DNA from 3 places in the Oceanobacillus sp. M65 genome. Region 3 is predicted to be linked to each of the others. Evidence: riboswitches for the same ligand, from Rfam matches in the RefSeq annotation. Region 3 holds a riboswitch; each other region holds the start of a gene.
The links. A riboswitch is a leader RNA that binds a small molecule or an ion and turns the genes downstream of it on or off. The one in region 3 is predicted to bind thiamine pyrophosphate.
Positions count from the first base shown of each region.

Region 1: it holds a riboswitch for thiamine pyrophosphate, as region 3 does, so the genes downstream of both, thiT (energy-coupled thiamine transporter ThiT) here and ACTWPF_RS15770 (ABC transporter substrate-binding protein) in region 3, are expected to answer to the same signal.
Region 2: it holds a riboswitch for thiamine pyrophosphate, as region 3 does, so the genes downstream of both, thiW (energy coupling factor transporter S component ThiW) here and ACTWPF_RS15770 (ABC transporter substrate-binding protein) in region 3, are expected to answer to the same signal.

Region 1 covers NZ_JBQQCJ010000002.1:833,813-844,949, forward strand. Annotated here, with positions in the region: gene ACTWPF_RS11855 (dicarboxylate/amino acid:cation symporter) at 1-492, shown strand, start outside; gene ACTWPF_RS11860 (zinc-binding dehydrogenase) at 595-1,572, opposite strand; gene ACTWPF_RS11865 (ArsA family ATPase) at 1,569-2,507, opposite strand; gene ACTWPF_RS11870 (cory-CC-star protein) at 2,528-2,785, opposite strand; gene ACTWPF_RS11875 (carbon starvation CstA family protein) at 2,887-4,620, opposite strand; gene ACTWPF_RS11880 (Glu/Leu/Phe/Val family dehydrogenase) at 5,062-6,441, opposite strand; gene ACTWPF_RS11885 (hypothetical protein) at 6,632-8,053, opposite strand; gene ACTWPF_RS11890 (general stress protein) at 8,166-8,516, shown strand; gene thiT (energy-coupled thiamine transporter ThiT) at 8,659-9,231, opposite strand; TPP riboswitch at 9,330-9,430, opposite strand; gene ACTWPF_RS11900 (M3 family oligoendopeptidase) at 9,487-11,137, opposite strand, start outside.
Region 2 covers NZ_JBQQCJ010000005.1:141,285-152,421, forward strand. Annotated here, with positions in the region: gene ACTWPF_RS17535 (squalene/phytoene synthase family protein) at 1-37, shown strand, start outside; gene ACTWPF_RS17540 (BCCT family transporter) at 334-1,881, shown strand; gene ACTWPF_RS17545 (hypothetical protein) at 1,938-2,126, opposite strand; gene ACTWPF_RS17550 (hypothetical protein) at 2,208-2,705, opposite strand; gene ACTWPF_RS17555 (MerR family transcriptional regulator) at 2,906-3,643, shown strand; gene thiE (thiamine phosphate synthase) at 3,726-4,340, opposite strand; gene thiM (hydroxyethylthiazole kinase) at 4,341-5,117, opposite strand; gene thiD (bifunctional hydroxymethylpyrimidine kinase/phosphomethylpyrimidine kinase) at 5,268-6,068, opposite strand; gene tenA (thiaminase II) at 6,068-6,754, opposite strand; gene thiW (energy coupling factor transporter S component ThiW) at 6,842-7,336, opposite strand; TPP riboswitch at 7,433-7,546, opposite strand; gene ACTWPF_RS17585 (zinc-dependent alcohol dehydrogenase) at 7,622-8,755, opposite strand; gene ACTWPF_RS17590 (LytTR family transcriptional regulator DNA-binding domain-containing protein) at 8,832-9,896, shown strand; gene ACTWPF_RS17595 (ABC transporter ATP-binding protein) at 10,006-10,854, shown strand; gene ACTWPF_RS17600 (ABC transporter permease) at 10,851-11,137, shown strand, end outside.
Region 3 covers NZ_JBQQCJ010000004.1:129,393-140,529, reverse strand. Annotated here, with positions in the region: gene pcrA (DNA helicase PcrA) at 1-500, opposite strand, end outside; gene ACTWPF_RS15795 (heptaprenylglyceryl phosphate synthase) at 517-1,194, opposite strand; gene ACTWPF_RS15790 (TatD family hydrolase) at 1,508-2,287, opposite strand; gene ACTWPF_RS15785 (ABC transporter ATP-binding protein) at 2,287-3,024, opposite strand; gene ACTWPF_RS15780 (ABC transporter permease) at 3,021-3,788, opposite strand; gene ACTWPF_RS15775 (thiamine-binding protein) at 3,833-4,123, opposite strand; gene ACTWPF_RS15770 (ABC transporter substrate-binding protein) at 4,148-5,143, opposite strand; TPP riboswitch at 5,254-5,363, opposite strand; gene nagZ (beta-N-acetylhexosaminidase) at 5,453-6,790, opposite strand; gene ACTWPF_RS15760 (YerC/YecD family TrpR-related protein) at 6,890-7,189, opposite strand; gene ACTWPF_RS15755 (DUF3048 domain-containing protein) at 7,208-8,254, opposite strand; gene ACTWPF_RS15750 (adenine deaminase C-terminal domain-containing protein) at 8,299-10,041, opposite strand; gene ACTWPF_RS15745 (hypothetical protein) at 10,111-10,572, opposite strand; gene ACTWPF_RS15740 (hypothetical protein) at 11,119-11,137, shown strand, end outside.

The sequences.
Region 1 (11,137 bases), on a different contig from region 3:
CGTTTTTGGAAAAACATCCTCTCCCCTGCAGCAACGTCTCTAGGAACAGGCAGCAGTATTGCTTCCCTTCCTGTTAACCTACAGGCAGCGAAACGAATTGGTGTACCAAAAGATGTAAGGGAAACGATCTTACCTTTAGGCGCCACCATTCATATGGATGGTTCCTGCCTCTCTGCTATGTTAAAGATTGCTTTTGTATTTGGTGTCTTTAACATGGACTTTAGTGGTTGGGATACATTTTTAACGGCGATCGGCATTTGTCTGCTGTCCGGGATCGTAATGAGTGGGATTCCAGGAGGCGGATTTATGGGTGAAATGATGATCATTAGCTTGTACGGACTGCCGTTGGAAGCATTGCCAATTATTTCGGCAATTGGAGTAGTAGTTGACCCACCGGCAACGATGGTAAATGTTACTGGTGATACTGTCTCCAGTATGCTTGTTACAAGGCAGATAGAAGGTAAAGATTGGATAAAACAAGCTGAGGTATAAACAAAAAACAAGACCTATCTTATAACCAAAAGAAAGAGAATCATATCGTAGCACTAGTTGGCTACTCATGATTCTCTTTCTTTTTTCATATAATACTTCCTTCTATAGGTTTATGGCTATCTTGCCGAATTGTTTATTAACCTCAAGATATTCAAATGCCTCTTGCATATTGTCTATTGCAAATGTCTTGTCGACGATAGGATGCATATTAAAGTTTTTCATATGATCCAAGAGCGCTCTCAATTCCTGTCTACTTCCCATTGTAGAGCCAAACAGCTGGTATTGCCCATAGAAAAAGGAACGAAGATCGAAGTCGATGGTATCCTCTGTCGTGGCACCAAAAATAACCATGCGTCCACCTTTTTTTAATACATCCAAAGAACGTTTAAAGGTAGCGCGCCCCACACTATCAATCACGAGATCAACTGTTTCGTTCTCTAATTGTTTTACCCAATCTTCGCTATCAAGCAAGACAACATCTGCTCCTAATGATTTTGCTTTTTCAAGCTTTTCTTCGCTTCTTGACGTAACAATTACCCGTGCTCCAACGTTTTTAGCGAATGAAATAAGATAAGTAGACACACCACTTCCAGCACCTGGAATAAATACAGTTTCCCCTTCTTTAATCTGACCTTTTGTAAACAATGCTCTATATCCTGTAAGGGCTGATAAAGCGAGAACTCCTGCTTCCTCCCAAGATAAATGAGATGGTTTTTGTTCCACTTGTTCACTGGATATAACCATTTTTTCGGCGAAGGTTCCATGGTCAGGCATACCTAAGATATCAAATTCTGCTGGTGGAGCATCACTATTCTCATACCAACGCAAACCAGGATTGATGATAACTTCGTCACCTTCTTTAACATTTTGAACTCCTTCGCCAATTGATTCGATTATACCCGCTCCATCTGAGCCAAGAATCAATGCTTCTTTATCCTCTCCGCGCCGATTTGGAATGTAAAGATCACGTCTGTTTAAACCAGCCACTTTTAGGGCCACCAAAACCTGTCCTTCCCCTGCGGTTGGTGTTTCCATATCCTTTACTTTTAACTCGCCATATTCATGTACAAATGCTTTCAATTGCTTTTTCCCCTTTCCACGTATGTACTAAATTTCGATAATTGTGCCTTCGTAATAATATCCTCTGTAAACAATGGGACAAACATAAGGTGTTGGCTCTGAAATTCTTGCTTTATTTTTGAAATGTATTGTTTCTCATGTTTCCTGCGTTTTTCATAAAATGTCCCTTCCACTTCGTTAGGTAATAGTTTATTTACCACTAAGGTATTCACAGAGAGTTGATACTTTTCTAGTAACTCTATCGCCTTTTTTGTTTCAAGTATAGGAAGTTTTTCTGGATTTAATACAAAAATGAATTCCGTCTTTCTTGGGTTTAGCAATATTTCCCTTGCCTGATAGAACCGCTCCTGCCTTGCTTTAAGCACCTCGTATATAGGATCATCTACCGGTTCACCGTCATGTAATAATCTGGAATAATTTTCATTCGTTTTTTGTCTCTTTTGTAGCAGACCATCAATCCATACACCCATCAACTCAGGAAGAGAAAGCAGGCGAATGGTATGTCCTGTTGGAGCAGTATCAAAAACTATTTTATCAAAATTCGCCCTCTCTTCCAAAATAATTGAAATTAATTTTTCAAATAAGGCTGCTTCCTCCGCTCCTGGTGAAGCCTTAGCGGTATCAAGCTGACGATTCACCTCATCTATCATTCCTACATGTACGATACCCTTAATCGTTGATTTCACACGTTGAATGTAAGAGGATGCCTCATAATCAGGGTCAATTTCGATTGCTGTTAAGAATTTGGAAAGGCGTTTCATGGCTCCACCTATTTTCTGATCAAATATATCACCTGTATTATGGGCCGGGTCTGTTGATACAAGTAATGTTCTGATACCTTTTTCAGCAAAACTCCAAGCTAAGGCAGCAGCTGTCGTGGACTTCCCCACTCCTCCTTTTCCACCAATAAAGATGATCTCCTTTTCTGTGTTCATATAGCACCTCCTATTCTATTTTAACAACAACGAATCCCTGATAAGGGGGAGTTTTCCATGCCCATGCGCAAGTGCCAATCATGAAACTTCTCTATTATGTGTGGATAAAGTTCTAGCGTATAGTAAAACACTGGGTTAGGGATGCCAATCATTTCAGAGTATAGTAGTAGCAGAAAAAGATCTTCTTCCTTTCTTAGTTCTCTGGCAATTTCCTGCCGATGCGGTGTACTAAGCACTTCCTCATAAAATGCAATTGCTTTCTTTAGCTTGCCTAGCATTCTATCCCCTCCCTTTAGTATGAAGTTCTATGCTTAATTGCTATGGTGAAATACAAAAAGGAGCTAACTAGCTCCTTTTTGTCATCACACTCAGTTGCTAATTATTCATCTTCTGTTGAATTGATAATCGGTTTTGTTAACACATTAAAGGCCGTTAGGATAATCCAGACAGCAAACACAAAAATAATAGCGCCGAGTACGAACAATAGTGTGTTTGCGTCATTTCCTGCCCATGACCATTCAAACACCACCTGCTGGAACATTGCGTATAGCGTCATAAACATAAGGAAAATCATAGGTATTAACACCACTGCATAGTTTCTCCCTTGCCTCCTGAGCCATACGGCTATTAACATCAAGCTGATGCCTGCTAGTAACTGGTTAGCTGTACCAAATAAAGGCCATAGCTGATAACCACCAGACCCAAACCCTTTCGGCCCTTCTGGCAATAGTACAAGAGCAGCACTAGACACAACAGCTACCGTTGTAGCAACATGCTTTTTGGTTAACGCTGGAACTTTGTATTCTACACCAAGCTCAGAAATAATGTAGCGCATTAATCGTACAGAAGTATCGAGCGTGGTTGCAGCAAAGCTTACAACAATGATCGATACAATGGTTGTAGCAATATCTGCCGGTAACCCGACTCCCGAGGCTAAGTTTGCGGCGCCTTCAATAAACACTCCCAATCCTGCACCATTTGCATCTGTAAAACTGGCATAAGTAGCAAAGAAATCATCTTTATTCGCAAAAAATGTAGCCACCGCAATAATCGAAATAAGTGCAAGAATTCCTTCTCCAACTGCACCAAAATAGCCAACAAAGCGTGCATCTGTTTCTTTATTTAATTGTTTAGAAGAAGTGCCAGAGGAAACCAATCCATGAAAACCAGAGATCGCACCACAGGCTATTGTAATAAATAATAATGGAAGCAATGATTTGTCAGGATTTGCGTTTGTGACAGGAGCCGTCATTTCTGGATTCAAAAATATTAATCCAAGATATAAGATTCCAAGACCTACAACAAGCTGGTGTGAATTAATAAAGTCTCTTGGTTGCAAGAGTTTCCAAACCGGTAGTGTTGAGGCAATGTATACATAGACCATTAAGATGACAATCCAGATGAGAAATGCTGAAGAAGTGGCACCAAGTCCAAACAGTCCACTTGCCCCCTCTCCGCCAAAGTATTTAACCAAGTCAATTTGTAAGAAACCTACTTTGCTAGCCAATATAGCCGTGGCATACATAACACCAAGCGCCAAAAGAGATGGAATGAGCATCCGTTTATTCCGTTTGAATACTGCATATCCAATCCAAATAGCTAATGGAATTTGAATAAACACTGGTAGAACACTAGCCGGATAGGAGATAAATAGATTTGAAATCACCCAGGCAAAAACTGCGTTTACCATTAATACTAGAATTAATATGATAAACAAAAATAATATCTTGGCACGCTGTCCAACTAGTCTGTGTGCTAATGTTCCAACAGACTGGCCCTTATTCCGCACAGAGAGAACTAATGTACCGAAGTCATGGACCCCTGCAGCAAAAACGGTCCCTAGTATCACCCATAAAAACGCTGGAAGCCAGCCCCAATAGACAGCGATTGCTGGTCCTAGTATGGGAGCAGCCCCCGCAACAGAGGTGAAATGATGCCCCCATAAGACGAACTTATTTGTAGGAACAAAATCCACCCCGTCCTTATAACGGTGTGCAGGTGTTACATAATTCGGATCGAGCCTGAAGATTTTTTCTGCTACAAACTTGGAATAATATCTGTAGCCAAGAGCAAAAATGACCATACCAATAAGTGCAACTAAAATACCTGACATACCTTATTCCTCCTATACTAAGTAGTTAACACACCTTCGAAAAGAATATATGGACGTGTTTCTTTAATCCATATGTGAAAGCGCTTTGATTTAGTATGGTTTTATATGGCTTTTTAGAATATTTCAGTGCTCAAATGGTAGTTTATGGGATTTGCAAAACGTAGAAGATTTATCTGTTGTTAATGCAGATTACAAATCTATTGTCGTAGGGTTAAAAGTAGACAACAAAGAAATTTTTACTTCTATGAAATTCCGAAAATGAGGAAAGAAGAATTTTAAACAAAAAAGCCGGACAATAACTTGAATTATCTACGATAAAATTCGAGTTTGTCCGGCGATTACATTTTTATAGATATCTGAAACACCATTCAGCGGAAGAAAATACTTCCATTTGACATAGCGTTCTTTGCTAATGAGAACATATGGCCCAGCGTAATAACTTTAGTAAAGCTTTCCTTGTTTAAATAAGATTGTGGAGAGTTTCATTACAGAGTGGATGTAACAATTTTGCCTTAGTGGAAACGCGTCTCCAAAATACTGCGGATACACTGTTTCAAAGGTGTGTTGCATTTTATCATATAATTTCTCGTAAACTTGCTCTTCACTATAAAATTGCGTTTCTCTCCCTTGTAGCCACTCAAAATAGGAAACGATAACACCACCAGCATTTGCCAAAATATCCGGGATAACAACTACCCCTTTTTCACTGAGATAGCTGTCGGCTTCCCCTGTAATTGGCGCATTCGCTCCCTCAACAATAATCTTTGCTTTCATTTGCTTCATATTTTCCTGGTGGATTTGCCCACCAAGTGCAGCCAATACTAATATGTCTGTATCCATTGTAAGCAAGTCGTCCCTATCGCAAATAGTGGCTTTCACATTGGCCTCTTCCAGGCTTTCTTTATCTATTGGAAGATCACCATTATTCGATTTTGTATACTTTATCAATTCTGGAATATCTAGCCCATCAGCATTATGCAATGTCACGTTTCTATCACTGACAGCTACTACTTTATTGTTCAAAAAGTTACACTTATTTGCTTCAGCTGCTACGACAGATCCAACATTTCCGAAACCTTGTATAGCAATTTTAAGGGACTTGTCTTTATGATCAAGGACAGTTTTAGCAAAAATATTATCCCGTTCGTTTAACCATTTATACTTATCTTTTGTAAAATCATGTAGCATATAGCGAAGGGAGAAATAGACTCCCTTTCCCGTCGCCTGTCTTCTCCCCAAAGAGCCACCGTTTACAACACTTTTACCAGTAAAACTACCTCTATACTTCATACCTGGATGGATGCTCTTGTATTCTCCCATCATCCAGTCCATTTCCCGTTCTCCTGATCCGACGTCAGGCGCCGGTATATCTTTTTCCGGACCAATGATCTGACTGAAATATTGGACATATTTTCTACAGATTTGATTTAGTTCTTTCACCTTAAATTTTCTTGGATCAATTACCACTCCGCCCTTCCCTCCTCCAAAGGGAACTTCATGCAAGGCGTTTTTTAACGTCATTAAGGCAGCAAGGTTACTTACTTCTTCTTCCTCAACAGACTCATGAAAACGAATACCTCCTTTATAAGGTCCTATAATATTATTATGTTGGACACGAAATGCCGGTATCCGAGTCACTTTGCCATCCTCTAACGCGATTCTAAGGAATGATTTATGAATATGATTAGGGGTGGACAAGATAGAGGTGAGAGAAGTAAATGCTTTTTTTCTTGTTTCTCCAGAAATTTCTGGTAAAAATGATTGATCATCAAGCAATGCATCTAGAGATTGTTCGATGATAGTAGAAGTATTGCTTCCCATTTTAGTTCCTCCTGACTAAGATTTGCCAAATGAGGTATAGATCAGCCACCTGCAGGGGGCATGCCAGAAACCGATAGCAGTGCTGCCTTTTGGTTTATGCTCCTTCACCTAAGTAATTGGCGACTGATACAAGCCCCACTTTTTTACGATTCTAACAAATCCAGCCTCAAAGGACCATGAAAACGGTTTATCACCAAAGAAAAATAGCGAAAAGTGTTGCTGCTAGAAGACCAATTATGACTGGAATAAAATTTTTGCGAACGAGCTCCATTACAGAAATACCACAAAAACCTGCGATTGCAATAAGCGATGACCAGGCTACAATTGTTCCTCCCCCCGTCCAAATAGACCCCATTTGCCCAATAGCTGCTAATGTAGCAGCATCAATTGAACCGTTTTCCAACGATGCAGCTAAGGCGCCTGTGAGCGGTAGACCGGAGAATCCCGAACCATCCAAACCTGTAATAATCCCAATGATTAAGATACTTAGCGCAGCAAGAAGGGCATTTTCAGGTAAAAAAGTCTGGCTAGTTTGCACAAGGTCAAACAGAAACGCTGGTTGACTCTCCTCCATTCCTAAAATACTTCCTGAGAAGTCCGAGCTTCCTAGAAAAAAGAAACCAGCAATTGGTATAACTGGGCCCATTGCCTTAAAGGCAAACACAAAACCATCCGTTATATGTGTTGTTATATAATCAAGGGAATGCTGTTTACCAAAGGCTACAGTTGAGAGTAGTAAAAGAATGACTGCTACTCCACCGACAAAGGCAGCTCCATCTCCCCCTTCAAGTCCACTCATTCTTCCAGATAGCAGTTTTTCATATACCATATAAATAACAACACCTAACAGTGTTAGTGGTACAACCACTGCAAATATTTTACTCCACGCGGTTAAATTTTTCGTATGTGCCTTATTCGTCGTCTCTTTTACGGATTGCATTTGCTCCAATTCTAATTCAATTAATGGATCATTTCTATGACGTATTGTTTTCCGGTACAACAAGTAAGCTAACGCAATGGCGATGACACCAGCAATGACAGACAATACAAGGGCACGATCAGCCACTATAGCTGTCTCAATCCCGGCCGCTGTAGCTGATAAGCTTGGTGCTACCTGTACAATATAATCCGACGATAATGCCATTCCTTGACCAGCAAGCGCAATGGCAACTGCTGCCATCATAACCGGCAAACCCGCTCTAATAGCCGCTGGTACTAGCAATGCGCAAATTAATGGGACAGCAGGAGTTGGCCAGAAAAATAATGATATGACATACGTGATAACTGCTAGGACAAAAAAGGAAATATGCCCATTTATCATCATTTTTTGGATGGGTTGGATCATTCGTTTATCTGCACCTAAATCACGTAATGAATGTAAAAGCGCAAGCATGAATGTGATGATTAGGAAAATACTAAACAGTTCCTGTGCAGCAATTAGGTTCGCATTAAAAATGGCTTTAAAGCCTGCTACAAGGTTTCCATTGTACACCCACGCTACAATGAACGTTCCGAGTAATGTTGGTAATACAACCCCTTTTCGAAAAATCATCGTTCCAATAATCAATAAAGTAAACAGTCCATATATCCAATGAGAAATGGTAAGTTCCATCCTACATCTTCCTCTCAATAATGGTTGTATAGCCTATGCATTAAGGGAATGTTTAGTTCTTTGGTTACCGGGAATATAAAAACCATAGAACATTATTAGGAGGTAGAAAAAGATGAAACCATTTATCAAAGAATATACAAATGACGAAGTATTAAAAACAGATGTGAGTATTTTAAAAGACAAAGGGATTAACAAAGATGATGTTTATGTATTGTCCCACGATGACGACCGTACGAAACGAATTGCTGGAAGTGTTGATGCCAACACAATCGGCATAAAGGAAATGGATTTTGGGAACGCAGTCGGAAACTTATTTAATAGTAAAGGTGACGAGCTGCGCTCGAAACTTCAGGAGGTAGGTTTCTCTCAAGCAGAAGCTGAAAATTATGAAGAGGATATGGACGAAGGAAAAGTATTACTAATTGTAACAAACAACGAAAATGCAGCTAGCTACTTAATGTAGTCTTATTACAAAGTCGTTTGTCTTAAGGCTAAAAAACGAGCATGCCAACCAATAATCTAGTTGGCATGCTCGTTTTGTATGTGGTAAAGAAGGTAGTCTCCCTTAATAAGAGAGACCACCCACATGTGAGCGGAATACTTTCTTAATTCGTATTCATTAATGTCCTTGGCTGTTTGTGAAATAAGAAAAAGACAAGTATAGCACTAAGCAGGAAAGCAGGCAGCATGTAAGAGCCATTATATAATAAGGAATACAGCCATACTGGTTGCCCTTCTATTGCTGACTCAAAAAATGTAACTCCTGCAATATAATGTGCACCAAAGCGTAGGATTGATCCTAGAAACACTCCTGCCACTATATATCCCAAATACTTCTTAGTTTGCCCTTTTTGCAGAGCTTGTTGAATTTTTTTAGAAAACATACCTGCAAACCCTAATACAGTAAATGCTACAGCATAGTCAAAAAATCCTTGAAGTGGGTATAATACATAAGCAGTACCTACGGCAATTTGTAACATGCCCCAAAGAAAGCCTGCCAATAAGCCTCCCTTAACTCCCCAACGAAAAGCCACAATAAAAATAGGAATCATAGCAAAGGATATTGATCCTCCTTGGGCCCATATCTTAAATGATAAAAATGGAATAATATCCAACAAAAGTGCAAAGGCAGCAAATATGGCTACCTCAACTAAAAATAATGTGCGTTTTCTATTCATTTCTCTCTCCCCTTTTTAAAGCGAATTTTAAACAAACAAAAAAAGCAATGCCAAGGGGAAGACTTCCTGATGGGAATCCGCTCACATTGCTTTTATTCCATCAAAAAAGCCACCATCCCTACGTTAGTACTAACTAACAGGTTCAAAGGGTAAGAACATCACTGTTCACTCTCAGCCATTGGCTCCCCCTGTAGGCTTTTCAAACTATGCTTTTTTTATTAATTTCATTGTAACCCACATTCTGTAGGCTTACAACTATTGTGTAAGCTCGATAAATTCCTCAACATCCTTCACACATAATTGAATAGCTGCTTCCCAGAAATCAGGTTTCGTTAAGTCGACATTCATATGCTTCATGGCAAGATCCTCCACATTCATTCTACCAGTGTCACGTAGCAACGAAATGTATGCATCCTCAAAGTTTTCCCCTTGTTCTTTGGCGGCAGCATAAATTCCAAGGCTGAATAAATACCCAAAGGTGTACGGGAAGTTATAGAATGGAACACCCGTAATATGGAAATGTAGTTTAGAAGACCAGAAATTAGGATCATATTCATCCAGTGCATCCTGATAAGCTTCCTTCTGGGCCTCTACCATGATCTCATTCAGGCGGTTAACCGATACAAGCCCTTCTTTTCTTTCTTCATAAAAACGGTTCTCAAAGATAAAACGTGCATGTATATTCATGAAGAATGCTACACTACGTTGAATTTTATCTTCAAGCAGTCCGATTTTCTCTTCTTTATTTTGTGCATTTTTAACCGAAGCATCTGCTACAATCATTTCAGCGAACGTGGAAGCTGTCTCCGCAACATTCATCGCATAACGCTGATTTAACCCATTCACATCATTCATAACATGCTGGTGATAGGCATGGCCTAGTTCATGAGCCAAAGTAGCAATATTTGAAGACGTCCCAGAGAATGTCATAAAGATTCTAGTTTGCTCACTATCAGGGAAGCTTGTACAGAACCCACCAGGTCGCTTGCCAGCACGGTCTTCTGCCTCAATCCAGCGTTTGTCAAAGGCCATTTGAGCAAAGTCGGCCATTTTGGGACTGAATTTACCGAAATGGTCTACAATAAACTTACTGGCCTCAGTATAGCTCGATTTTTTCACAGTATTTGTTAATGGTGCTCCAATATCATACATCCTCATTTTTTCTAGCCCAAGAAGGTCTGCTTTTTTCTCTAAATATTTAACAAAGTGCTTTTTATTATTCGAAATAGCTGTCCACATTGCGTCAAGTGTTTCCTGCTTCATTCGGTTAATTGCAAGTGGCTCCTTAAGAACACTCTTCCAATTACGATGCTTATAAGTTTGCAGTCGGAATCCAGCTAAATGGTTTAATGTCTGACCAAAAAGGGCAGATTGTTCCTTCCATGCCTCCCCCAGCTTATCAAAAACAGCCTTTCTTACTTTACGATCTGGATGACCTAATTTATTAGATGCCTGCCCGACAGATAGAGACTTCACTTTATTATCTTCTTCTACTTCCACTGTCATTTTTCCAACGATTGTATCATACATTTGACTCCAGCCGTGATAACCATCAACTCCAAGATCATTGATTAGCACTTCCTGTTCAACAGATAGAAGCTCCTTTGCCTGTTCTCTGTATTCGTTAAGGACAAAGGAAAGCTCCGCTAAACCATCATGCTGAAGTAATGTAACCCATGTGGTATCTTCTATGGCAACTAGCTTTTGTACGAACTTCGACATGATGGCATCTAATTCTGCCCGCAATTCGCTACGTTTACCAACTAGAAGACTTGCTTTCTCGTCCGTTACATCCTGTGCGCTTAGACAACTGATAAACGCGGAAGCTTCTCTTAACTTTTTCATTACACTCTCAAGCTCGTTTACTACACCAGTTAACTGTTCTGCTTCCACATTACCATCTTCT
Region 2 (11,137 bases), on a different contig from region 3:
GGTTGAAGAAACAGTTGATGAAATTATAAAAGAATAGCAATAGAAATAGTTGACGATGTTTCAGGAAATAATAATGATGTATTGCCCGGCATATATTTTATAAATGGTGCAAAAAATAGGTAAAAACACATGTATAAATTATAGTAATTTTTTGACCAATTAGCTAATTTAGACTATAATATTGACCTGTGTTATAAAAAAGGGCAAGCTGGTGGAACTTCGTCAAGGGTTATTTACTATAATAACAATAATCAACTTCCATCCAACGGTCTTAAATGACAAAGCTAACAACCAATTTTAGACACTTGCTCCTAAAAAATTAGGAGGAAAAGCGTGAAACGTAAATCAAAAAAGTTAGACTGGCCAGTGTTCATAATTAGTGGTGGTTTTCTAACTGCATTTATCGTACTTTCATTAATTAACAGTGACATGGTTGGTAGTGCAATCAACAACTTATTTAGTTACTCTGCAACGTTCTTCGGAGCTTATTGGCAGTTGTTACTGTTAGGGAACTTCTTTATCGGGATTGGACTAGCCATATCAAAGTATGGAAAAGTAAAATTGGGCAAGCAAGATAAGCCAAAGTATAGTTATTTTCGTTGGGTTGCAATGATTTTAGTAACCTTATTGGCAAGCGGAGGAGTCTTCTGGGCTGCTTCTGAACCAATGTATCACTATATGACCACACCGCCTTTATTTGGTGGAGGAGAGTTTAATAATATTAATGCCGCGTTAGCACAATCTTTTTTGCATTGGGGATTTACTGCCTGGGCTATTCTAGGTACACTCGCAACGATTGTAATGATGTATGTTCATTATAATAGAGGATTTCCACTGCGCCCCAGAGGGTTGCTCTTCCCTATCTTCGGAGAGAAAATTTATCATAAAAGTATTCTTGGATCCTCTGCAGACATCTTTTCCATTATCGCAACGGTTGCAGGGACACTTGGACCTTTAGGATTTCTTGGGTTGCAAATCTCTTATGGATTACACCATTTATTTGATGTGCCCAATACATTGACCTTAAGTATTACCGTTGTCTTAGGATTGGCAGTAATTGCAGCTATTTCTGCGGCCACTGGTGTAGATAGAGGGATCTTAACACTTAGTCGTTATAATGTTGGCCTTACAATATTTTTAGCAATTGTTGTTTTAATTATTGGACCGACTATGTTTATTTTAGATGGTTTTGTCGGTGGAACAGGCCATCATATCCAGAATTTCTTTACCATGAGTATGTTTAGAGGCGATAGCGCTTGGTTGGGTGCCTGGACGATCTTTTTCTGGGGATGGTTTATCGGTTATGCGCCAATGTTAATTGTCTTTATTAGTCGTATTTCTCGTGGTAGAACGATTAGGGAACTTATTATTGCTGTATCCATTGTTGCACCATTAGTAAATAATTTCTGGTTTTCAGTAGTTGGTGGAACAGGGCTATTCTTTGAAACCGAAAATCCGGGATCTGTTTCTGGAGCTCTGAGTGAAGGTGGTATGCCTGCTGCTGTTATGGCAATATCTGATCAGCTTCCGCTGGGTACATGGATAGGACTAGGATTTCTTATTGTATCTGTTGTCTTTGTTGCAACAACAGTGGATACCATGTCTTATACTGTGGCTGCAACACTTACGGGAAATGACAGTCCTAGAAGATGGTTACGCGTATTTTGGGCGATCATTTTTGGTTTAACAACAGCTGTTATTCTTTCCATTGGTGAGGACAGTATTTCTTCTATCCAAAATTCAATTGTAATAACCGCAGTACCTGTATCATTACTCTTGCTTCCGCCGTTGTGGAATGCTCCGAAAATTGCTAGAAAAATGGCCATCGAACAAGGGTTGATCTGGCAAAGAGAAATGAGCAAGAAAATGAATAAGCATTAAGATTGATAAAGAGCAAAGACACCTCCAGTAGACTGGATGGTGTCTTTGTTTTTGTGCTATCTTTTGTTGAATAGGGATTTAAAGCCCAAGTAAAGTATGGCTACACCAAACACTATTATGGCAATGCCACCAACAAGGTCAAAGATGTTTGCGATTTCAGCAGTAACAATGGCGGAAGATGGCAAGTTAGCGAGTCCGAAGCCAGCGAGAACACAAGCTAAATAGAGTAAAGCTAATTGATACACGTTGGATTCCTCCCTTCATCTTATCCTATGAAAAAGTGAGGGAGGAGGGTGTGCATGAGCCCTGGATAAATAAAGTTCTACCTAATAACATTGAAAGGATTGCACATTGTCTAGGTCGGTGCCGAAAAAGACCCATCTATTTCCAGTCCATCTAAACCCAGAAATAGAATTTCTACCTACAAATGTAGGGAAAAACCAGAATGACTGCCAACGCGTCCAGATAAAAGTGAAGCGAAACAGGCAGCTTCGGATTGCGCCAGGATCAACTGCAAACAATTGCGCTTGTGGCTGAACTGGTTGAAAGGACGGTGGAGGGGTAGTTGGTGCGCCTCCAGACTGCCCTGGTCCTGGTCCGGGCTGTCCCGGGAAGCCTCCTCCTGAACCAGGGAATCCACCTTGGCCTGGAAATCCGCCTCCACTACCTGGGAAACCTTGACCCGGAAACCCAGGAAAACCTCCCTGCCCTGGCTGTCCCGGAAAACCTCCTCCGGGGCCGAATAATCCCCCGATAATCTGTCCTGGGAAATTTAATTGTCTTTCCTCATCGTCTTCGTATGGTGGTTGATTATAATAAGTCAATATATTACCTCCTCAAATGTACTCGATATAATATATGGTTAATCGTCTATTTTGGGATTGCTTTATGAAAATTGGGCGAATGCCCTGATCCTGTGTTTTGGTCTATTGTCGTTATCCGTATATTTTTAAATGGGCTTTTTTCTTCTTGACTCTAACGTTACGTTATACTTTATTGTAGTTATTGAAGGAGGGATTTATCGTTGAAAGTAAAGGAAGTGGCTAATTTAGTAGGAATCAGTGTGCGCACACTGCATCATTATGATGCGATTGGGCTACTAAAGCCTGAAGAAATAACAGATGCCGGCTACCGAATTTATTCCGAAAAAGATCTTGAAAAACTGCAGCAGATTTTATTTTTTAGAGAACTGGACTTTCCTTTGAAGAAGGTCAAGGAGATTATCACTGATCCAACCTTTGATCAAAAAGAGGCGCTAGCTTTACACCGAAAAATGCTACTGGAAAAAAGAAATAGGATTGACAAAATGATGAGAACAATCGACAAAACGATTCAGTATTCGAAAGGAGAGCGAACAATGAGCGCAAAAGAGAAGTTTGAAGGATTTGATTTTAGCAAGAACCCCTATGAGGAAGAAGCCCGTAAACGGTGGGGGGATAAAGCAGTAGATGAATCAAATGAAAAGCTAATCAACATGTCTGATGGTGAAAAAGAGGACTTCGAGAAGAAATTCAATGCCATATACAAAGAGTTGGCAGCGATTCGTCAACTAGAGCCAGGTTCGGACGTTGCACAAGATAAAATTGGAGAGTGGTTCAACTTCTTGAATGTAATGGGGACTTATTCTTTTGAAGCATTTAAAGGACTTGGCCAGATGTATGTAGACGATCAGCGGTTCACAAAAAACATTGATCAATTTGGGGATGGCCTTGCAGTATTTATGCGTGATGCAATGGCGATATATGCAGATAAAAGGAAGTGAAAACAGGAAGAAGGGGGCACAACGATGCTCCCTTCTTCCTAGTTGTCTGGGAAATCTAAACGGACGCTTGCGCTTTTGAGGTTTATAACTGATTTACGGCTTTTTGTATGTCTGATGCCTTGGTGATGGCAGATATGATAGCCACACCATCTGCTCCAGCTTCCATAACATCTCTAGCTGATGTGGTGGTAATGCCCCCAATCCCAACGAGCGGTAAATGTGATAGCTGTTTTCGAACTTGAGATATCCATTTCGTGCCAACAGGAGTTTTGGCATCCTTTTTTGTCCCAGTTGGAAAAATAGGACCTACTCCGAGGTAATCAATTACAGATAAAGGGCTCTGTTCAAGCTCTGTTAGCGTTGATATGGATAATCCGATCATTTTATCAGGAAATCGAGCCCGCACCTCTTCTGCGTTGACGTCGTCTTGGCCGACATGGATTCCATCTGCATCTAAGACCTCTGCAAGCTCTAAATCATCGTTAACAATAAAAGGGATGGAGTTCTGGTAACAAATCTTTCTTAGCTGCCTTCCTAGCATTACCTTTTTTAAACCCATTAGAGAGTCAGGGCCTTTTTCACGAAATTGAAAGGCCGTAATCCCTGCTTGAGCTGCTTCTGTTAAGATATCCACCGGGTTTCTATCGCAATCTTGGCTGCCCATTATGAAATATTTGCGAAGTAGGTGTGCCTCCATTTAAACCTTCCTTTCTTGCAATTGCGCTGGGTCAAGGGATAATGCATCAATAAACATAGGTGAGAAGCTACCAGGACCCGTCACATTATGCTGTTGTGCTGCAAACTCAGCGGCATGCCCATAAAAGGAAACGGCGGTTAGCAGACTATCTTTCGCAGCGTCCCCCGAAGATAAACAAGCCGTAATAATAGAACCAAGCAAGCAACCTGCTCCAGTTATTTTTCCTAGTAAAGGATGACCAGAATCATTTGTGTATAGATTGCCATCTGTATAGATGAAATCTGTTTTTCCAGTGATAATAGCTGAAGTTTGAAAGGTTTCTGCTACACTTTGGACAACTTCATTTGCATCACCATCTCCCACAGAATCCACTCCTCTCGCTTCCCAGGGGGTACTTACAAGATGAGCCAGTTCTCCTGCATTGCCTTTAATAGCAGTGAATTGGATTTCATCTGTAAGTTGCTTTACCGCATCCTTACGAAAATCAGTTGCAGCCACACCAACTGGGTCGAGTACAACAGGTATTCCTTTTCTATTTGCAGAAATTCCCGCTCTTATCATGGCGGGCAGTTCCTCAGGCGTCAATGTTCCAATATTGATTAATACCCCATCAGCTGCTGAGGCCATTTCGGCGGCTTCTTTCTCCGCTTTAGCCATCACGGGAGCTCCGCCGAATGCCAGCAGTCCATTTGCTGTGAAATTCATCACGACTTGGTTTGTTAAATGATGGATAAGTGGATTGTTTCTCCTTACGTCTTTGATTAGATCAGCATTCATTGCTTATCTTTCCTCCTTTATCCCGGTGCAACAGTCCGTAAGACTCCCACTTCAAACAGTGATATTTAAGAGGGAGTAAACGGACGCTAACACCCCGATTCGTTCAACTAACAATCAGTGGGGAAGATAAACCTCCCACTGATTGAAGGTTCACTTTATCCTTGTCGCCCAATGGTTCGTCGGACCATTTCCAGCCCCAATTGGAAAGGAATAGCGTATTGCTTCCGTAACAAATTTCTTCGCATGCAAAACAGCTTCATAAAGCGATAAACCTTTACTTAAGTTAGCGGTTATTGCTGCAGAATAGGTGCACCCTGTGCCATGTGTATTCTTTGTGTTAATGCGTTCCTCCGAAAACGTATATATGCGATGGCCATCATAAAGGAAATCTACTGCTCTTCCCTGAAGATGTCCGCCCTTAATAAGTGCTGCGCCAGCTCCCAGTTCATCAACTATATAAGCAGCAGCTTCCTTCATATCTTCTGTTGACTCTATTTGTCTTCCCGTAATAAATTCCGTTTCTGGAAGGTTGGGGGTAACAATGGTTGTCAGTGGAAGCAGCTCCTTTTTTAGAAAATGGCGTGCTTCTTCAACAATGAGAGGATCGCCACTTGTTGCTACCATTACAGGGTCCATGACATAAGCAACTTCCTTCTTGGTTTTAGTTATATACCTCGCAATAACTTCCATCATGGGCTCATTTGCAATCATTCCCGTTTTGAGGGCATGCACCGGCATATCGGAAAGCACAGATTCGAGTTGTTGCTCAATAAATTCAACTGGAAGGTGATGCACATCCTGCACACCTGTTGTGTTTTGGGCTACGACTGATGTCACAACAGACATCCCGTAGGTTTGTAATTCCTGAAAGGTTTTTAAATCAGCTTGAATGCCAGCACCCCCGCTTGGATCTGTTCCAGCGATCGTTAGCGCACAAGGTATTTGTTTCATTAGCGATTCCCCTTTTTAGCTGATGGCCATTCTTCGCACGTGTAAGCCATCTCCCAAAATTTCAACTCCAACTGGCAACTTATGCGGAAGGCTTCTTTCATTTTTTCCTGTTCTTCAAGTGAACTTTGGTTAGCAAATCGATCTAGACGAGTGCGTAATTCATTCGTTGTGTGCTCGATTTCTTCTCCAGTATAAAAGGTTATCCAATCGTAAAAGGGATGACTTTCATCAGGTTGATATTGTTCTACTAATTTCTTGCCAATTTCTAGATATGTCCATGGGCAGGGAAGTAAAGCCCCGATAATCTCACCAGACGAACCCATTTGAGCATGGTACATCATATGTTTAATATAATGGTCGGCAGTAGGCGGAAGTGAATGCCCTTGTAATGCTTCATATTCTACGCCAATATGCTCACAGAAATTTCGATGTGGATGAATTTCATCGTGAAGTACAAATTTAATCTGATCGAAGAAATAAGCGATATCTTCCCGATCTTGTGATTTTGAAAGGGCAATTCCATAAATTTGCATAAACGCATTCAAGTATTCATAATCCGCTTTAATATAATGGGCGAGCGCTTCCTTTGAGATGTCACCTTTTCCGACACCTTGTACAAATGGATGCGCGAAAATCATCTGAAATAGATCATTGTTTTCTTGTCTTAACTGTTCTGAAAAGTTCATAGTTAATGCCTCCTTTTAATGTAGATAACCATTTACTGGACGTTAAACCTTTTCTCTAATTCCATAGATTCGAAGGTGAATAAAAGACTAAGTGCCTTGTATTCTAGTAATTGAACGTTCGTTTAAACGGGAAACGATAAATAGACCAATGAAGGCGCCTGTAACACTGCTGACGAGAAAGGATGGCATGAAGAAAAGTGCTCCAACAGGATTTCCTAGCAGAATAGTTGAGATAGGTACAGCGCACAGAGAACCCAAAACTCCTGTTCCAATCATCTCTCCAAGGGTTGCCCAACGCTTTTTGCCAAGCTTTTGATACAGAATGCCTGCAAGAAGAGCACCTATCATTCCGCCTGGAAATGCTAGCAATGTTCCAAGGCCAAGTAAGTTCCGCACTAATCCGATCATAAAAGCAATCCCAACTGCTGGCACAGGGCCTAGTATAACTGCTGCAATGACGTTAACTGCATGCTGAACTGGGTAGGCTTTGGCAATGCCAGCAGGAAACCAAAGTAGTTGGGAGCCAAGAGTTCCAATGGCAACAAACACTGCCATGGTGGTAATCATTTGTGTCTTTTTCACGATAACCTCCTTTCTTTAGACTAACCTGATGGCAATAATAAAAAGCCAGGTCACAAGGGGACCTGGCTTCGGTAATTTGAAATAGGATAGACGTAACTTGTACGTCCACTACTTCCCTCCGCTGGTATTAACCAGATCAGGTTCATAAGAGTCGGTAGCTCATGTGCTAACCTCTCAGCCCGCCATAATCGGGCCCCCCTAGTAGTCTTCTTCGTATGAAATTATTGATCAGCAACAATGCCGATACTTATAGACTAACAAACTATTTAGCATTTGTCATGGGTATTATGGTTTGAAAATCACTTTAATACTTCCATCTTCTTTCTTGTCAAACATGTCATATGCTTTATCCGCCTCATCTAAGGACATTCTGTGTGTAATAAGGTCGGTAGGATCAACTTTTTTCTGCTCCACCATATCATAAAGCTTTGGCATCATATGGATGATCGGAGCCTGCCCCATCGTCAGGGCGACGTTTCGGGTAAAGAAATCACCTAATGGGAAACTATTGGCATCTGATCCATATACACCCGTCAATTGGACAGTACCAAACTTTCGTACAGCTTTTGATGCTGTTATGATCGGACTGATTGTTCCAAATTGGTTATCCATTTCCGAACCAAATTCTGTTTTTGGTGGCACGGTTCCGTCCATCCCGACGCAATCAATCACTACATCTGCTCCACCTTTTGTTTCTTCATGAAGCAGTTCACCAACTTTTTCATGCTCCTTAAAGTTAAATGTTTCTACATTATTGGTTTGAGCAGCATGGTCAAGTCGGTAATCCATCTGGTCAACGGATATTACGCGTTTTGCTCCCTTTAACCATGCAAACTTTTGAGCCATCAACCCAACTGGGCCTGAACCTAGAATGATAACAGTATCGCCTTCTTGTACCCCGCCATTTTCCACACTCCAATATGCGGTTGGAATGACGTCGGATAATAATAACACCTGTTCATCACTCAATTCGCTCGACTCTGGCACTTTAAAAGAGGTAAAGTCAGCGTATGGCACACGGAGGTATTCTGCCTGTCCTCCTGGATAGCCACCATTTTGTTCGGTGAAACCAAATAGCCCACCAACTTCACCATGTGGGTTGGATTCATCACATTGGCTTTCCATTTGGTTTTTACAGAAGAAACATTCACCACACCCTATATTAAAAGGAATGACCACTCGATCCCCTTTTTTCAAGCTTTTCACTTCTGAACCAACTTCTTCTACAATCCCCATTGGCTCATGCCCAACCACATAGTCGGTTTCCGGCTCTATTCCTCCATGATACAGATGAAGGTCTGATCCACATATGCCGCTTGCTGTGATGCGTACAATCACATCGCTATTTTCTTGAATCGTTGGATCATCCACTTGTTTTCCTACCATTGCTTCTTTGCCTTGAAATGTTACAGCTTTCATTCCGCCACATCCTTTAGTATAAGTTATAGAGAATATTTCCGTAATTTAGTACTATTAAACAAGAGGTTAATAATTTTTGGATCAGGAAGTGATGGAGATGACAGAAGGGTTGATATTCAGCGATTTAGAAAAACAGACAAAGGACAATATACTTTTTCCAAATTTTGACCTTACCTTAGCTCAGGGAGAGATTGTTGCCATATACTCGACGTTAAATGTACGGAAAATGCTTCTTGATCTTCTAAGAGGTAAGGCTGTACCTTCTAAAGGAAAAATTTCTGTTCACGGAAAAACATTGGAAGAAGACAAGAAGGCATATATGTCTGCTATAAATATTTGTTTTTATGAAGAAGGGTTATATGAAAGATTAAAAGTAGAGGATTATTTTTCCCTCTTTATCAAGCTTTACACCTCTGGTTATCGTATGGAAGAACTTCTATTGGATACCCAACTTCAGGATAAAAGAAGGGCCAGGATCCGAAGTTTAACAGATTCAGAAAAAAGAAGAGTACATTTTGGCACAATGATCATACGAAATCCAGATGTGTTTATTTTTGAAGAGCCAGATTTGAATGTAGACATGGAAACGAGAAGGGGTTTTGTAAACCTAGTAAAGAAGCTGCAGAAAAAACGAAAAGCCAGTTTAATTCTGACAGGTAATCTGGAAAGTGCGTTGACCGTAGCTGACCAGGTGTTTCGATTGGACGATAATGGTCTCCATGTTGTGCAAGTTGCGGAAGAAGAAAGCAAAAAAGAAGAAGTACTTACAGAAGAAAAAGATGGCGACGATATTAAGCCATTTCAATTTAATAAAATTCCGACCAAAGTAAATGAAAAAATTGTGTTATTCGATCCACAAGAGATTGACTATGTAGAAAGCAATGATGGGCAATCCAATATTTATATTAAAGGTGAATCATTTCCTAGCCTGTTCACATTAAATGAGCTAGAAAGCCGGCTACAACATGTTGGTTTTTTCCGTTGCCACCGTTCTTACATTGTCAATCTACAAAAGGTACGTGAAGTGATCACATGGACGAGAAATAGCTACAGTCTCATTTTAGATGATAAAGCAAAATCCTCCATTCCGCTTTCTAAAACAAAAATGGCCCAATTAAAGGAGATGTTGGGACTGAAATAAGCTCCATTCACCCCCTTATTTGCTCTTTTCACGGTGAAAGTGCTGATTTCATGCGGTTTTCCTTCTATAGTTGACTTATAGAAAACATCACCATCTGGGAGGAAAACAAATGGAAAACATTATCGAAGTGACATCTCTTGCGAAGATATTTGGCAATCAAACAGCTTTAGAGGATGTCCATTTTTCAGTCAAAAAAGGAGAAACATTTGGTTTTCTTGGACCAAGCGGTTCAGGAAAAACCACCACAATAAAAATTTTAACAGGGCAACTTTCGCACACCTCAGGGGAGGCATCTGTTTTTGGGAAGCCAGCAGCCACCTTAAATAAGCCCCAAGATCGTAAAAGGTTTGGTGTCATTACAGATAACAGTGGACTGTACCAACGACTCTCCATTGAAGATAATTTAAAGCTTTACTGTCAGCTATATGATGTTCCGTCCACTCGCATCTCAGAAGTGCTTGAGATGGTCAGTCTGTCAGAAGAAAGAAAAAAGAATGTTGCTAAACTATCAAAAGGAATGATTCAGCGTGTGACATTAGCTAGAGCTTTGCTTCATGAGCCTGAGCTGTTATTTCTGGATGAACCAACCTCTGCGTTGGATCCGGCTAACTCTAAGCATATTCATCAAGGACTTCGCGAATTAAACCGAAAAGGGACGACCATTTTTCTGACAACCCATGACATGAGTGAGGCAGAGAGCCTTTGTGATCGCGTTGCCTTTCTTAACAAAGGTAGGATACAGCTTCTAGATGAACCAAAAGCACTGCGCAGACAATTCGCGGAAAACACCGTTTTACTAGAATTACAAGATGGAAGTAACATCACGCTTCCCGGCGGACAAGAGGGAGCAAAAGAAATTTATGAACGGTTGGCATCCGGAAAGGTCGTTTCCATTCATTCAAATGAACCAACATTAGGAGATATTTTTGTGGAAGTTACAGGGAGGGAATTAGTATGACGTTTTCAATAAAGCGAATGTATGCCATTTTTCAAAAGGATGTAAGGGACTTAACCAAAAATATGTTTATTACAACCACGATGCTTATGCCGCTATTGCTGGCACTTTTCTACGGTAGAATGGACGAAGTAACGATTGATATGCACTATTTAATTATTAACTTGAGTTTTGCGGCAGTAGGGGTTTTTGTTCAGAGTGCCATCATTGCAGAGGAAAAGGAAAAAAACACGTTGCGTGGATTAATGCTCTCACCAGCTACATTACCAGAGATTCTGGGCGGGAA
Region 3 (11,137 bases):
TTACCGACATTCTTATTGTATTCAGCTGCAGTTATTAGTTCGTTCTTAGCTGCACTAATTTGTCCCAGCATCGCGCGAGGGTCAAATTTCTTTGGATCAATGTTCAGGTTTTTTAGAATCTGTTTGATTACAGATAGCTGGTCCCCACTGTCCAAAATACTAAAATTACGGTTATAGCCGATCCGATCGATGTCTCTGCGAAGAATACGTACACACATAGAGTGGAATGTGGATACCCACATATACTCACTTTCCGGGCCAACTAGTTTGCGGACACGATCCTTCATCTCTCTTGAAGCTTTGTTCGTAAAGGTAATCGCAAGCACATTGCGAGCTGCTACTTCTTTCTCACCAAGTAGGTAAGCAATTCGATGTGTAAGCACGCGGGTTTTACCACTCCCCGCACCTGCCATGATTAGCAAGGGACCTTCTGTATGTTTCACTGCCTCTTGCTGTTCTTTATTTAATCCTTTTAATAAGTCATCCATCGTCTGACTCATACTTCCACCGCCTAACTCAATTATCTTTTATCGCTTTTACTGTTTTTATTGCTTTTTTAATGTCTGTATATATAATATTGCCGACAATAATCACATCAGCATTCTCTTTCATATCTCGTGCCTGTTGCACCGTCTCAATTCCTCCACCGTAAAAAAGCTTTGTTTCATCAAGCTGTTGCTTCACTTTTTTCACAAGCTCGGGGTCACCATATTTGCCGCTGTACTCCATATAAAAAACCGGTAAGTGGAAGACTTTTTCCGCCATATATGCATATGCAATGACATCTTCTTCATCCGGCAAGTAACTGTTTGTATGGGTGAAAGCCTTGGCTTCCTCATTCAAAATGCAATATCCTTCAAACAAAATCTCACTATATTCCATCATGTCGACAAACTCTTTAATCGCCTGATGCTGGATATCCATCATCCACTTCTTCTCTTTTGAATTCAGAACCATAGGGATATAGTAATAATCAAATCCTGGGGTGATCGCGTCCATTGAGGATATTTCTAAAATACATGGGACAGTATATCTGCGGACACGGGCAAGCAAATCAAGTACCCCGTCCAATGTGATGTCATCTGTTCCACCAACAATCACAGCGTCCGTTCCTGATTCACAAATCATTTCTAAATGTTCATCCGAGATTTCCTTGGCAGGGTCGAGTTTAAATATATGTTTCCATTCGTTCATTGTAGTATACAAATTGTTAATCCTCCATTAACTTAATCCATTACTTTATTATACCAAAAAAACCTAGCGGAATTTAGGGATAAGGGTGAAATTTTTTAGAAGGTGTCGTGGGTGGCGATGGAGCTGGGTTTTGGATGGGTGTTGCGTCTGTTTTGGTGGGAGCTGCGTCTCTTTGCTGGATTGGTGCGTCTGTTTTGATGGGAGCTGCGCCTCTTTACGAAGGCGACACGCGACTTCACAAGAGCAGAACGCGACTTTGCGAGAGCGACACGCGACTTTATGAAAACGCCACGCGTGGCCCTCACACTTCACTCTAATCTATGAGGTTATAAAATTCTTTTGTATTCCTATATAACTGGCTATAAACTTGCCCTTCATCGATCTTTTTTAAATAGGCTATTTTTTCAACGATGCGATGCAGCATGTGAGGATGTGTAGGCCTGCCTTGAAATTCTCCTTCAAACGGCCATGGCCCGTCCGTCTCCACCATTATTTGCTCTAATGGATAAGCAGAAATCAATTGCTGGATTTCCGATTCATACATGCAATCAGGCGTTATGGAAATATAATAGCCATTTTTAATCATTCGCTCTACTGTCTGCTTATCTCCTTTAAACCAGTGAAAGTTCGCCTTTTTCACCTGATATTTTTCTAGTAGATCACAAACAACAGGTGCATCCTCATACACAGCGTGCAGCACAATAGGCTTATTAAGTTGGGCGGCTTTTCTGATAAACCGCTCCAAAAGATCAACGTACGCGCTCAGGTCTAATGCAGGATTCTCTTTTCGCATATAATACGGTAAGCCAACCTCGCCGATTGCCATGAATCTATGTTGTTCTTGATCGATTAATTCCCATAGTGCGGCCTGTTCTTCCTCCGTTGGCAGTTCTTGCTCGGGATGGTAACCTATGGCCGGCTTTACCCGCACGTCCTCTTTCCCTATCTCTAATAGCCTTTGAGCAGACTGCAAGTGGTTCGACACACAAATCAGCGCCTCCACATTCGCATCATCTAAATCTTGCAATATCCTTTGCTGCTCTTGTTTGGTATACATGTCCAAATGAATATGAGCATCGATAACAGCTCGCATTATGCTTCACTCCGCAACTCATGGTAAATTTGTTTTTTCCAATTCAAAAATTCTTCCGTCAGAACGAGCTCTTCTCGACGGGGGCGCTCGAAAGGAATTGTAAACTCCCGCTTCACTGTGGCGGGATTGCTGGATAACACTAATACTCGATCAGATAAGTAAATGGCTTCCTCTATATTGTGTGTAACAAATAAAACAGATTTACGGTTTTCTTCCCAAATGGACAGCAGCCATTTTTGCATGTCGAGTCTTGTAAATTCATCTAAGGCAGAAAATGGTTCGTCCAGACAAATGAAAGGCTGCGGACTGAGCAAGGATCTTACAAAAGCAGCGCGCTGTCGCATCCCACCTGACAACTGATGGGGGTAGGCATTCACATAATCTGCAAGACCTGCCCTCTCCAGCATGGCGCTTGCTCTTTCTTTATTAGGCTTTGCATGTAACTCTTCACCGAGAACGACATTATCGAGCACTGTACGCCATGGAAACAAAGAAGAGCTTTGTGGTGTATAACTGATTTTCCCACGCTTTCCGTTAATTTTTTCTCCACCTAAATAAAAGTCGCCTTCATCTGGTGTATATAAGCCGCCAATTAAATGAAACAGCGTACTTTTCCCACTACCAGAAGGCCCGAGCAAGGAAACAAATTCACCTTCTTTTACAGAAAAGGAAACAGACTGAAGAACTTTTTTCTCCCCAAATGACTTGGATACCTCGCTTACCTTAAGTTCACTCATGATTTCGCCTCCTGTCCGGCTCGTCCTTTAATGCAAAACCTTTCCAATGCAATAATGAAACTAAAAAATAGCAAACATAACAACATGATGAAAAATATCGCTACAAATACCCGGTCTGTTCTAAAAGAGGCCTGTGCCAATGTCATATATACTCCGATGCCCTGGTTGGCACCTAACCATTCGGAAATGACCGCTCCCATCACACTGTATGTAGCAGATATTTTTAAACCAGAAAATACAGTTGGCAACGCATGTGGCAATTCTAGCTTCGAAAAAACCTGCCGTTTTGATGCGCCTGCCATGTACATATAATGCTTCATCTCAGCATTCGTTTGGCGGAATCCATCCAAGGCCGCTACCGCAACCGGGAAGAAACAAACAAGGGTAATGATAAATAATTTTGGTAGGACGCCAAACCCAAACCATATAATTAACAATGGCGCTAGCACAATGATCGGGATATTCTGGGATAGGATAAGCAATGGATAAAACGCCTGCCGTACACGAGGCATCAAATGTAATAAGACAGCAATAAGCAATCCTATACTTGTACCAATTACAAATCCTACTATTGATAGCTTTGTGGTTGAGACAAGATGATGTGCATAATTAGACCAGCTGCTTAACCCTTCTTCCATAATGGTCAATGGTGATGGCAGTAACCAAGCAGGAATAGCAAACAAACGACTGCTAGCTTCCCACAAAATAAGTAAAAGGATAACGACCAACACAGGACGCCATCCTTGTTCCACAATTTTTTTCATAATCATCAGGGTACTGCCAGAAGCAGTACCCTCCACCTCCATTCTTAACGGTATTTTTCCGTTAACACGTCCATTGATGCTCCATCCGGCTTGTAATAAACCTTCACTTGAGAAATTATGCTCGGACATCCAAGGCTGGCCATTTTTTCATTCATTTTTTCGATGATGGAAAATAACGCTGTCAGTTCCCCTTCCATTGTGGTCTCTAGCGGATTCACCTGATACTTAACTCCTGACTGTTCAATTACATCAATAGCCGCATCAACATATGGAATACTATCTTCACCGTTTTTAGTTTTTGGGACAATTTGTATACTTACTAACGCATTTGCCATTATTCCTCACACTCCAATTCAATTCTATTTTTCTGGTAAAAATTCATTTGTATATGCACTGCTGGCATCTAGTTCTTTTTCCAATAGTCCATTCTCATACATCCAATCTCCGTAATTCTGCCAAACCTTCTCGTCCTGCTCTCCCCACTGGTTAGCATCATCTTGATATTTCGGGGAGATCCATTCCTGACTTGCTTTTACCAATTCTGGGTCTAAGTCAGGCACTGCCTCTATTAAAATATCAGCTGCTTTATCAGGGTTGTCGATTGCATACTCATACCCCTTCGTCACTGCTTTCATAAATGCTTGGATTGTTTCTGGATCGGATTCTATCAGACTTTCATTCGTGGTGATAACAGGAGTATAGTAATCTAGCTTGTCACTATAATCGGTTAAATATTGCATATTCAAATCAACATCGCGTAACTCTGCTTCCACTCCAGTCCATCCATAATAGATCCAGGCAAAATCAACATCTCTTTCGACAGCCGTGAAAAAGTCGGTATTTCCCATGTTTATAATATTGACATCCTCTACGCTGGCATCTTCCTGCTTCATTAATGAATCAATTACTGCCTTCTCTACAGGTGCACCCCAGCCACCATATGTTTTTCCGGCGTAATCAGCAGGCGACGTAATTTCTTTATCCGCAGGGGAAGCAAAACCCGATGTATTATGCTGAATAATTGCAGCAAGTGAAACAATTGGGATGTCCTGGATACGCGCTTCGGTCACAGCTTCTTGTGCTCCTATCCCAAATTCAGCCTTTCCGGATGCCACCACCTGGTCTGCCCCTGATTCACCTGGCAAGGTGATCTCTACATCCAACCCTTCTTCTTCAAAATACCCTTCTGCTTGGGCAACATATAATCCTGTGTGGTTCGTATTCGGTGTCCAATCGAGCACCATTGTCACTTTCTTTAAACTGCTGTCCTCTTGATCATTACCTGTTGCCTCTTGATTACAACCTGCAATGATCAAGTTGAACAAAACAACCATACTAAGTAAAAGCTTTTTCATTCTTCTTTCCTCCTTTTTTGTTATGACACATAATGCTGTTGTTTGGAGGAACATATTGTTTTCATGCACAAAAAATGCGCTCAGGGCTCACCCAGGCGCATATATCGTCACATTCACTTCTATATGTTCCCTACGCTGGTTTAAGCCAGATCAGGTTCCAAGGGTCTATATCTTACGGATATGATCTCAACCAGCAACACTGGTCCCCCTACATCGAAACGTACTATTCAATTAACAACATTACATTCTTACTCTGCCATAGATTGCCACAAAATACAAGTTAAGTCTAGATGGTTTTACCTTAAAATACTATTCATTTTCTTCAAGCTTACGAATTATTTTTTCTGATGACTGATTGATTTTATCCAGCTCTATATTGCTTGGAGAAGTACTGGAAAGGTTGTATTTTTCTTTTAGGTGTAAAATTCTCTTCACACTCTCATCGATTCTTTCTTCCTTAATAGCTCCACTTTCCACAGCCTTGGTTAAGCTATGAACAGCTTTCAATTTATTTTCATCACCATGGCATACTAAAACAATATCATTTCCCGCTTGAACCGCTTTTACGGTAGCATCACCTATATCATAGTTTTCTAAAATGGCCCCCATTGTCAAATCATCGGTTATGGTTACTCCGTCAAATCCCAATTCTTCTCTTAACATAGTGGTGACCACATTTTTAGATAAAGAAGCGGGATCTTCATTATCTATCTCGGGTAACAGTATATGTGCAACCATCGTCATATCAGCTTGGTGATCAATAGCTTTTTGGAATGGCACCAATTCCATTTCTCGGATGCTTTCCAAACTATTATGCACTACAGGTAAGCCCAAGTGGGAATCCACATCTGTATCCCCGTGGCCTGGAAAATGTTTGATGACAGGAATGATGCCTTTTGATTGGATACCTTTCATCTCTTCAACGCCCATCTTCGAAACAATCTCCTTGTTATCACCAAATGCTCTCTTTCCGATAATAGGGTTATCTGGGTTACTATTAACATCCATTACAGGGGCCATTGTTACATTAAACCCGAATGCGTTTACCCTTTCTCCAATCGCTTCCCCAACTTGGTATGCAAGCTCTGTATTATTAAGATCACCAATCTTCTTACTGTCTGGTAAATTTACTATTTTGGGAGGCATTCTTGATACGACCCCACCTTCTTCATCTACAGAAATAAAAAGAGGGATATCCTGAGAATCGGCGTTCAATTCCTTTAGTTCCCTGTTCAAATTTAATAATTGTTTTGAGTCGGTTATATTCCTTTCAAACAAAATGACTCCACCGATATGATTTTCTTGTATGAAATTCCTCGTTTGATCATTCACTTGGGTACCTTCAAACCCAATCATAAGCATCTGGCCAACTTTTTCTTTAATTGTCATAGAAGAAATCTTTTCTTGAACTGCTTCTTTCATATCTACAGAGGATTCTTCGGAGTCCTTTTCGTCTTCTTCTGTAGGATTATCTTGGGCACTGCTTTTGCCTTCGTCTTCATTCCCATCACCTTTATTGTCTTGCCTTTGTTGTATTTCTTGCTCCACGCTGTTGTCTGTATTCTGGGAACACCCCACCAACGCGGTGAAGAAAATCAGAGCTAAACAAACTCCTATCGCTTTCCATTTAATATTTTTTATTCCCATGATGTCCTCCCATGTATAGCGATATGTTGCCTTCTTGTTTTTATATTCTTTAGTATAAGCAAAGAGATGCCGGGCTATGACCCAGCATCTCTTTGTTTACTACTTCTCTTCATCTGTAAGTCGGCCTAAGACCATCTTGTATCCTTCGCTACCATAATTAATACATCTACGCACACGCGATATGGTTGCAGTTGAAGCATTGGTTTCCTGTTCAATCACCGTGTAGGTACGGCCTTCACTTAGCATTTTTGCCACTTGTAGCCGTTGGGAGATGGCATGGATCTCTGACATTGTCGCAATATCATCAAAAAAGCGGTAGCATTCTTCCCGGTCCTTTAGTGTAAGAATTGCATCGAACAATTGATCGAGCTGTTCTCCTCGTAGTTTATCTATTTGCACAAACAAGCCCTCCTGCTTCTAATTAGTTATGTTGACGGACTCGGTTAATCCAGGACTGGTAGGAATAACATTGATCCAAGTTTTCCCTGGGACAAAGCCCACTATTTCTCCATCCTTTACAGGAACAATTCTTCCTTCTCTATTCTCCCATTGCAATTGTTGTACTTTCCCTTTTTGCAAAAGGTATGCATTTCCGCCCGATTCCATGTCGACGGCCCTCCGTCCAGCATCATCAATCACTTCATGTGGGGTTTCCACTATAAATACATTTGCTACCTGTATAGGCTCTTCTGTGTTCAGTTCTACTGTTTGTTCACGGTCATTATAGCGCGTGTACACTTCATCGCTTGCACTATAGTCATATTCGACAATTTCCATTGGTTGATCGGAATAAACAATTTCTGCATGCTGAGCTGGATCACCAGAAATCTCCTTATCGCTTTTCACAAAAGTAAGCGGCTCAATATCAGCAGTTGTCTCATAGCCTTTACTTTTGGCAACGTCATATACAGCCCCAAGCTGCAAATAGGAATTATGTGGCGCCTTACGGAATGATTCTCGCTTGAACAAGTTTCCATCATTATCATATAGGGATCCATTTAAATGTTCAATTCCTCTGTTCATAATCATATCATTAACAAAATTTGCTGCCCCGTGATAAACATAAAGTGCGTTATAATCATTGGCCAAATTGAAATAAAATTCCCGTGCACTTCTTACAGGGCCAACAACATCCGGCATTTCACTTTGAAACATAGCAAGAAAACGAGTGATTTTCCCTTCAGCTAATATTTCAAACACAAGATCTGCTCTAGACAACCCGGTTTGCGGCCTTGCTTTGGAATGATTATTCACCATCACACCGACAATGCGGTTATTAGTGGGTTCGTCTATTGCCACTCCTGTCAAAGGAGCTACAATTTCATTGGCAACTTCAGGTTGACTTGTTTTCTCTTGCACATCGTTATCCTTCGTTTCATTGTTGTCCGCTTCCTGTTTCTCTTTATCGGAGCAACCTACAAGTAAGATGAATGCTAGTACTAGCACCCATACGATTTTCTTCATTTTCTACAACACCCTTGTTAACATAGATTTTACTCCATTATACGCTAACACATGGTCGCTGGGAATAGTACTGCTTTTTTCTTCACGTCCACAATCCCCTGCTGTGTTATCCGAATGTGAGGGAGGTGTGTTGAAGATAAGAAAAATATCGAGTAAACCGGGTCTGAAAAAGGATAACCATATTCTTTTAATATCGTTTTAAGCTGCTTTTCCTTCTCAATTAAGTCCCGCATGTTTCCATCATACATGGTGCCCGAGAGTGTGAGTGGGATCTCCAGTAAAATTTCTCCTTCATGGACGATCACAATTCCTCCGCCTAATTCCTTTAATCGATTGCCTGCTAAGATAATATCGGCTTTATTTTTTCCAATAAAGATGAAGTCACCTGTCGTAGAATAAGAACTTGCCATACCGCCAAGACGATCTGTGAAACCACGTATGGTCGTATTCACACGCCACTTCCCTTTTCGATCTAGTAGGAGAAGGAAAGCATCCTTCTTCGTTTCTGGTAACCGTTCTGTTGCAATGTCTGTATCAATCGCATACGGTTTTATAATGACATCATTCACCATATCAAGTCCGATAGGCACAGAAAACTGCAATTCATTTTCTGTAAGTTCCCAATCATAGGTTAGTTTTCCTATCCCATATTCATCCCAATTCACTACATTGGAAATCTCTTGTGGGCTATGATCTTTTACAATCCACTGTCCTTTGGCCAAAACACTTTCAGGGTGCGGATTATCCTTATTTGAAAGAATATTGATATTGGCAATTCGACCTGGTGCGATGCTTCCAAGTTGCTCCTCCAAGCTAAGGTGTTTTGCTGCATTATAGCTTGCCATCATATAGGCTTCTTCAATTGGTACGCCTTTTTCTATCGCAATCTCAATACAAACGTTCATCAAGCCATCTTCATAGAATCCTGGAGTAGCTCCATCCGTGGTCATTGTAAGATTATCATAGCTTTTTAGATTCATAGCCAACAGTTCCTCAAGCAGCTGCGGCAAATCTGGTCGAATAGAAGAATAGCGAAGCCCTACCTGATAACCAAGACGCAACCTACGAATAACATCCTCGCCCGTCATGGATTCATGATCTGCATTTACACCCAATAGCTTCATCTTTGTTAATGTTTTTTCAGAAGCTCCAGGCAAATGGCCTTCTATCGGCTTGCCTTGACGTTTTGTCTCCTGTATCCAATGCAGAAGCCGATCATCTCCTGCTAGCAAATCAGGCCATGAAGTCAGCTCTCCCCCCTGAACGACAGCTGGGTGCTTTATCCATGAAAGGATCTCCTGCGTATTAAAAAGTTGTGTGTCATCCTTCAATTCCGTTTGCGCATCAAAGCGCGCCCACCAATACATGGAGACAGGATGCTTTTGTAGTTCATTTATTAAAGAAAACGCTTTCTTTTTCTTTAATAACAATAACCATAAAATGTTATCATTTACTAGTGTTGTAGTTCCTGTTTGTGCTACATGATTCGCGAGCTGTTCAGGATTATATAATTGGAACGGGTGGGCATGTGGCTCGATATACCCTGGAACAAGATACTTCCCTGCACAATCCATTGTTTCTACTTCCTCAGTATTAGCAGGAAGCTTTTCCCCTACATAGACAATGCGATCATCAACAATCCAAATGTTTGCCGATATCCACTCTTTCGTATACGCATTTAAATAAACAGCATTCGTTAAAAGCAGGTCAGGCTTATCCAATCCATCAATCACGCTGACATGCTTTCTCAGTTCACGGTTTCTCCAGTAATAACCATTCTCTAACATAGACAACGCTCCAATACTTCTTTTTCTTTATTTTACCATACATAACACTTTAACACTGTAAAGTTACCATTAAATTGGTATGTCCATTTTGTGAATGGATTTGGTGTGGTGCGTCGGTTGGGGCTGTGGTTTCACTTTGTGGTGCTGTAGTTTCACTTTTGGGTGCTGTGGTTTCACTTTGGGTGCTGTGGTTTCACTTTGCGGTGTTTTGGTTTCACTTTGCGGTGTTTTGGTTTCACTTTTGGGTGCTGTGGTTTCACTTTGCGGTGCTGTGGTTTCACTTTGCGGTGTTTTGGTTTCACTTTGTGGTGTTATGGATTCACTTTTGGGTGCTGTGGTTTCACTTTTGGGTGCTGTGGTTTCACTTTTGGGTGCTGTGGTTTCACTTTTGGGTGCTGTGGTTTCACTTTTGGGTGTTGTGGTTTCACTAGCACTATTTAAATGGATCCATGCCATCGTCGTAATCTTATAATTATATTGAGAAAAATCTAAAAGTGGTAATACAATATGGTAAAATATAGTTAAAAACATCTAATAATATGCTCTTCATCTAACAACTTAGTAATTTGATTAATGGGTATGTGCTTAGAAACTTAAGGTGGCTATTCAAAATGGTATTTGATTTTGGAAATTCTGCTATTGTTTTACCTCCTTTCCACATTACGGTTATTGCTATCATCGTCATTTTCTTATTAGTAAGGTGGGGTAAACAATTAGAATCCAAACGTTCTAGAGTGTTTTTTTACTTTCTAATTAGCACTTACATTACTCCAATTTATTCCCAAAGTACTGAGGAGGGTATATTTGAATTATGGTTCCCCTTGGGTTTTATAGCCGTTATCCTATACTTGTTTCTTAACAAAAGAAACCACCCTTCAAAATTGAAAGCAAGTATTTTAGGATTTTGCATAGCAATTTATCAGTTAATCCTCCAATATGTCGGTTAGTTTATATTTGTTGGTTTGTATCTCTGATTTTTAAAGAGGTTAATAAATTAGGAAAATGAATCTCCTTGAAGGAATGCACCTACAATGAAGACAAACGAAGCAATCTAGTCTAACCTAGGAGATGTTATAAATGAATACTTTTATTGTTA